One region of the Oceanobacillus sp. E9 genome, then DNA from elsewhere that is predicted to be linked to it. Evidence: riboswitches for the same ligand, from Rfam matches in the RefSeq annotation. Region 1 holds a riboswitch; each other region holds the start of a gene.

Region 1 (2,275 bases):
GATCAGCTAATACCGTTAAGTTCGGGAAAGCAGCCTTCATTTCTTTAACTGCTTTAAGTCCTTCATTAATAACGACGGGTGTGCCAATTTCTACGATGTCAATATATGATTCAACTTCCTTTACTAATTCGATTGCTTCTGGAATGTTGACAAGATCTAATGCTAGTTGTAATTTCATATTGAACTCTTCCTTTCTTTGGTTAACTTTAAAGTATGATGTCCATTATAAGTTCTAACTATCATGAACGGAAGTACGCACTTTTAACTCATATAGTGACAAAAAGTATACTGTAAAAATCAGGATTATTTGTTGCAAATAAAAAACCATATACATTTGTACATGGTTGATTATGTGTTATTCGTTGAATTTTCTTTAGAACGATCTAGATGGTCTTCTAAAAAATCTTTGTAATCTTTACCCCAATCATACATTGCTTCTAATATCGGCATTAATGTTTCTCCTCGTTCCGTCAGCGAATATTCTACTTTCGGAGGTACGACGGGATAAACTTCACGATGAACAATAAAGTCAGATTCTAATTCTCGAAGCTGATTTACGAGCATACGCTGGGTAATATTAGGCATGAGTGATTTCAACTCGTTAAATCGCTTCGTACCTTCTTTTCCTAAATACCAAAGAATTAGCATTTTCCACTTACCGCCAATTACTGCTAATGTTAATTCTTTTTCACAGTTGAAATCTCTATTGCAAACATGTCCCATGCTTTTTCTCCTTTCAAAATAACGATAGCTATCTGAACGATTGTAAAAAATTATATCGTTTATATTTGTGTGCATCAAATAAGAGGAATTATTTAAATGTTCATAAAATAAAATATTCAAAGTATAGAACATTGGTAAAACTATTAAAATCAAAGTAAACTTACCTATATTTTCAAGCGGAAATATGTTAATCTAACGTTGTGAATTAAATAGAACACTGCAGTATTGTAGGAGAGGTTCGCGATTTAAATCCCTCTATAAAAAACTAAGGAGATAAACAACACGCTTCTTTGTGTTGTTTTTTTTGATTGTATGGACTGTGAAAGTAAAACGGTCACTCATCAGCAAACATTATTTTCTTCTTCTTTTTTATATGGGATGGATTCATATTTGAGGAAAAGAGAGGGGAAATAATATGTTTAAAAAGCCGAAAGTTTCTATTGTTCAACAAATAAGGGGGAGATTGAAATGATGCAACAAATATATCCTGTTATCCCCCATTCGTATGCTTATGAACTTAATAAGGATTTTCATTTTTCAGCAGCTCATTATATTCCACAAGATCAAGCAGGTAAGTGTCAACAAATGCATGGACACACGTATTTTACAAATATAACAGTTGTTGGAGATGAACTCGATGAAACTGGATTTTTAGTAAATTTTAAACAGATTAAGGATTTGATTCATAAACGCTTTGATCATGGAGTAATCAATCATGATTCTGCTTTTTCAGATGAACAAGCAATTGACTTTCCAACCACAGAAGTAGTCTCTCGTAAAATTTATGAAATCATTCAGGATTATTTAGATGGTTTGCAAAATAAACCGAAATGTATACAGGTTTATTTACGAGAAACTCCTACTAGTTACTGTATCTATCGTCCGAGAGGGGAGAAATCAACATGAAGATTCCTGTTTTAGAAATATTCGGTCCTACTATTCAAGGGGAAGGTATGGTCATTGGCAGAAAAACGATGTTTGTGCGTACTGCAGGCTGTGATTATTCCTGTTCTTGGTGTGATTCTAAATTTACATGGGATGGATCGGAAAAAGACTCGATTCAAATGTTGGAACCAGCAGAAATTTTTGATTCTTTAAAAGAAGTAGGAGGCAACAAATTTGGCCACGTAACGATTTCAGGTGGAAACCCTGGATTATTGAAGCAAATAGATAGTTTGGTCGATTTATTGCATCAACACCAAATAGAAGTCGCTCTGGAAACACAGGGAAGTAGATGGCAAAATTGGTTTACAAAAATAGATGATCTAACATTATCTCCTAAGCCACCAAGTTCAGGAATGAAAACTAATTTTACTACGCTTGATTACATTATTGAGAGATTACATAAGGAACAAGATGGACATTTTAGTTTGAAAGTCGTTATTTTTGATGAAGAGGATTTGGCCTACGCAGAACAAATACATGAAAGATATCCATCTGTTACATTATTTCTACAGGTAGGAAATGATAATCTAGAAGCGAATGAGAATGAAAGCTTATTATCTGATCTATTGGAGAAATATGAGAAATTGATCGATCGTGTGATGGAAAA
Region 2 (2,275 bases), on a different contig from region 1:
CATAGAGACTGAAAATAACCTCGTTCTCACCCTTCGAGAATTTTGAAACCTCGACTCGCTCAATATCAAATATCTTCTCGTAATACTCCAATGCTTTTAAGCTATCTGATACTACTAAATCAATTTCTACTCCAGTCATTTTTATCACTCCTTTTATTTTTTTATCGTAGAGAGGGGTAAGAAAGCACACTTTCTTTAAAAAAAGTTACAAGTTACTATTGCCTAACCTATCTCAACCAAAAGTACAGAATCGTGAAAAAATCGTAGAAGCTAGTTTTCCTACTTCTACTTTATTAAATATCAAATTAATTTTACTATACTTAACAATCCGTTAGAAATATTATTTACTAAATTATAATGATTATATGCATTTTGACCGATTATAAGTAATTAAATGAAATTTTGTCAAATATAGTTCATTACAACTATTGTATTAATGGTTGTCTAAGATGTAAATTTATATTAGAATTTTATGAATAACTGAAAAAGTTACTATTTGAAGTTTGCTTTAAGGAGTTTTGATATGGATAATTCAAAAAATGCTAATAACCTCATGACTATTGTGATGCCTTTATGTATGGTATTAGGTTGTATTATCGGTATCATTTTAGGCATTGTCTTTCAATTAAACTTACTCTTGTCAATAACTATAGGAATTATACTAGGTTTTGCCAGCGGAATCATTGCCTACGTTATTTATAGTATAAAAGAAAAATAAGAAGAAGTTAAAAAAGCGTGTTCCTAAACACGCTTCTTTTTAATGGAGATTTAGTAGAGTTTTCATCGTTAATTACGAGAAAAATGTAGATTATACATGTACGAAAAAAAACATAATTAGTAGGGAAAACATTATGTTAGCAAAAATATTACTATAACTTATCAACCCTCCTCATATAGATATTTGTCCAACTATTATAAATTTAGTAAGGGACAAAAAGTAATAAACAATGCAATTAGTTTTTTGAGAATCTATGAATGCTTTTTACACAAATTTTACACAATACTATTTACAAATCTAGATAAACACTGTTATCATAATTTAGGTTTAACGTGGTTCGTAACCATCCCACGCAAAAAAACTAGGAGGACAATTAAATATGAACGTAAAAACGTTAGTAATTAATGGCTTAATAGCGGCTTTATATGTCGTTGTCTCTATAGCTATTGCACCATTCGGTTTTACAAATATACAATTTCGCATTTCAGAAATGTTTAATCATTTAGTCGTATTTGATAAGCGTTATTTCTTTGGAATTGTAATTGGAGTGTTTATCGTTAATCTTAATTCACCACTTGGTTGGTATGACCTCGTATTCGGGGTTGCTCACTCTGTTATTTCACTAGGAATTATTATTATCTTATCTAAATATATTAAGGACAAATTAACGCTCTTATTTCTAAATACGATTGTATTTACGTTTAATATGTTTATCATTGCGTTTGCATTGAACCTTGCACTAGAACTTCCTTTTTGGTTTACTTGGTTAACAACTGCAATTGGAGAATTTGGTGTACTATTAATCGGTATTCCATTATTCTATGCTTTGCACAAGCGACTACGTTTTGATAAGCTCATATAAAGTAAAAAGAACCTTAGACAAGTCTAAGGTTCTTTTTTGAAAGTCTACCATTTAAGAGAGGATGGGACAAAATGATTGTTAGAGAAAGAGAAGATGAATTGATATTAATAACACAAGATGATCATGCTCAAATATCAGGAGATATACTCGATAATTGGAATTTGGATCACTTTCAAGGTAAAGAATGGAGAAATTCTGTTCTTTATGCTGCTTACCAACATGATTTGGGGTGGAAAGAATTTGATCGCCAACCATTTTGGAATGATGTCACCAATCAACCTTATACATTTGCCGATTTCCCTAATGTACCTAAAACCGTATTATATAAGTATGGAATTAATGAAGTAGAAAAAGTGGATTTATACGCTGCATTACTGTGTAGTGAACATTACAAAAGATTTTTAGCTAATAATACTTCTCTTGAAGCACAAGCTTTTGTTGAACATGAAGAAACAAGACAAGAACGTATCATAGGGACACTTCCGAATTTCAACAAACGTTTGTTTGAATTTCATTACGGACTGCTCCAAATTTCAGATAATCTTTCATTATTTGCTTGTATGAACGAGCCTGGTGCTACCGGAGAAAAACAACATCCATTTTTCAAAAAAGGAATTCCAACGAATCATACTTTACACCATGTACTCAATGAACAGCTGCAAATAAACTGGCAAAATGAAGACACCATTGTTATG
Region 3 (2,275 bases), on a different contig from region 1:
TAAGAATTGGCTCTTTTTTACTCTTCTCTGTTTTATATGAATATCAATTAAGGTATATGAAAATACAAGCTATGAATACATGACTTGAAGTAAATTAAGAAGGCTTTATCACATGGTCTGGACTGTTGCCCTCGTATTTTCTAGTCCATTTAACCAAAATATAAGCAAATGGAGTATCCAATAATGCGACTAGACATTTCCAAATATATTGCGAAACGATCATACCTAGCAGTACGTTTGTGGGTACTATCCCCAAAAATGCAATCGTAATAAATAATACAGTGTCTATGAATTGACTTGACATTGTTGCTAAATTATTTCGTAACCATAATTTTTTCTTACCATGCTTATGTTTAAACCAATGAAATATAGACACACTTAAATTTTGACTTATTACATAAGAAGTTAAGCTAGCAAATATAAGTCGAAAGCTTCCACCTAAGATTTGTTCAAATTCGGCTTGTGCATGAAAATCTGGAGCCGGTGGTAATTGTATAGAAATGTAGATAAATACCATAGCAATTATTTGTGTCAGAAACCCAGCTAGCACCGTTTTTCTTGCTGCAGCCTTACCATAAACCTCACCAATAACATCTGTCATTAAGTATGTAATAACATAAACGATAGCAGCACTTGGAAGTATAAAACTTCCCATTTCAAATAACTTTACTGAAAGAATATTTGATAGCAATAACAAACCTACAAAGATTGCACTAAAATAAATATACATCCTGTCCTCTTCCCCTTTATATTAGGTTAGAGGATCTTACTTTTCCCCTCTATCGATTATCTATATTTTCTGGATACATATCATGTTGGATAAGTCGTTGGTCCGCCATTTTCTCAAATTTTGTTCCTGGTCTACCATAATTACAATATGGATCAATAGAAATACCACCACGTGGAGTAAATTTCCCTCGAACCTCTATGTATCTTGGATTCATTAGATCAATCAAATCATTCATAATAATATTTATACAGTCCTCATGGAAATCCCCGTGATTCCTAAAACTAAACAAATACAATTTCAATGATTTACTCTCTACCATTTTAATATCTGGAATATAACTAATATAAATCGTTCCAAAATCAGGCTGATTTGTTTTTGGACATAACGTAGTGAATTCTGGACAATTAAATTTAACAAAGTAGTCACGTAGTGGATGTTTGTTCTCAAAAACCTCTAACACTTCCGGTGTATAATTAAAATTATATGTAGTTCCTTGACTTCCTAATAACTGAACATCCTGAAGTTCATTTTCATCTCTACCTGCCATAATTATTACCTCCTTTTCCATAAAAAAAGCCATGCCCCTAAGGAACATGACTTGAATAATCATTGTTTGTCCTTAGTTTTTTATAGAGGGTTGAAGCTAAGAACCTCTACCAAAATTATGTTTGGTGTACAAACAATGATTATAAGTATTATTAGTGTTTATGTCAATCTTAATATTTTCATCTTACTTATACGGATGTCGCCCCTTGACCACCATCGATTCGATAATAGGAACCACTAATAAATGAAGCTTTATCTGAAGATAAGAATAACATAAGGTTCGCTATCTCCTCAGCTGTCGCATAACGATTCATCGGTACAGATGCTTCGAATTGAGCTCTAGCTTCTTCTGCCTTATCACCCATTGCATTCTTCTCAATACTTCGCATCATTTCTGTGTTAACTCCTGAAGGTGCAACCGCATTGACGCGTACACCATACTCCGCCATTTCTAGTGCCGCTGTTTTATTTAATCCAATTACAGCATGTTTAGAAGCAACATATGCACTCATACCAGGAGCTCCTAATAATCCACCATTAGACGCAGTGTTAATAACTACACCAGATTTTTGTTCTTTCATTACTTGTAGTACATACTTCATTCCAAAAAATACACCCATAACATTAACGTCAAATACATTACTAAAATTCTCTTTTGTTTGTTCTGTGATGTTATTAAATTGACCATTGATTCCTGCATTATTAATAAATATGTCTATCATTCCATATTTTTCTTTTGTTCTACCCACATAATTTTGTACATCTTCTTCTTTTCCAACATTTGCTGTAATCAATAGAATTTCTTGAGTATCAATTTCATTAGCAGCCTTCTCTAATGCTTCATTTTTAAGATCTACTAGTGCCAATTTTGCTCCTTCACGAGCATATGCTTTTGCCGCCTCTAAACCTATCCCTCCGGCACCTCCGGTAATTAATACAACTTTATCTTTGAACATATCTTTAACTCCTTTAACAAACTAGATTTTATTATAGTTTTAA

What was found. A riboswitch is a leader RNA that binds a small molecule or an ion and turns the genes downstream of it on or off. The one in region 1 is predicted to bind preQ1.
Region 2: it holds a riboswitch for preQ1, as region 1 does, so the genes downstream of both, AQ616_RS14725 (QueT transporter family protein) here and AQ616_RS07600 (6-pyruvoyl trahydropterin synthase family protein) in region 1, are expected to answer to the same signal.
Region 3: it holds a riboswitch for preQ1, as region 1 does, so the genes downstream of both, queF (preQ(1) synthase) here and AQ616_RS07600 (6-pyruvoyl trahydropterin synthase family protein) in region 1, are expected to answer to the same signal.

The regions. Positions count from the first base shown of each region.
Region 1 is NZ_LSNA01000006.1:128,785-131,059, forward strand. It holds gene hxlA (3-hexulose-6-phosphate synthase) at 1-178, opposite strand, end outside; gene hxlR (transcriptional activator HxlR) at 349-723, opposite strand; PreQ1 riboswitch class I at 951-998, shown strand; gene AQ616_RS07600 (6-pyruvoyl trahydropterin synthase family protein) at 1,192-1,629, shown strand; gene queE (7-carboxy-7-deazaguanine synthase QueE) at 1,626-2,275, shown strand, end outside.
Region 2 is NZ_LSNA01000008.1:213,108-215,382, forward strand. It holds gene AQ616_RS14715 (VOC family protein) at 1-139, opposite strand, end outside; gene AQ616_RS14720 (hypothetical protein) at 524-718, shown strand; PreQ1 riboswitch class I at 1,045-1,089, shown strand; gene AQ616_RS14725 (QueT transporter family protein) at 1,098-1,580, shown strand; gene AQ616_RS14730 (DUF3891 family protein) at 1,652-2,275, shown strand, end outside.
Region 3 is NZ_LSNA01000005.1:101,967-104,241, reverse strand. It holds gene AQ616_RS04215 (queuosine precursor transporter) at 95-730, opposite strand; gene queF (preQ(1) synthase) at 780-1,277, opposite strand; PreQ1 riboswitch class I at 1,344-1,390, opposite strand; gene AQ616_RS04205 (SDR family NAD(P)-dependent oxidoreductase) at 1,465-2,232, opposite strand.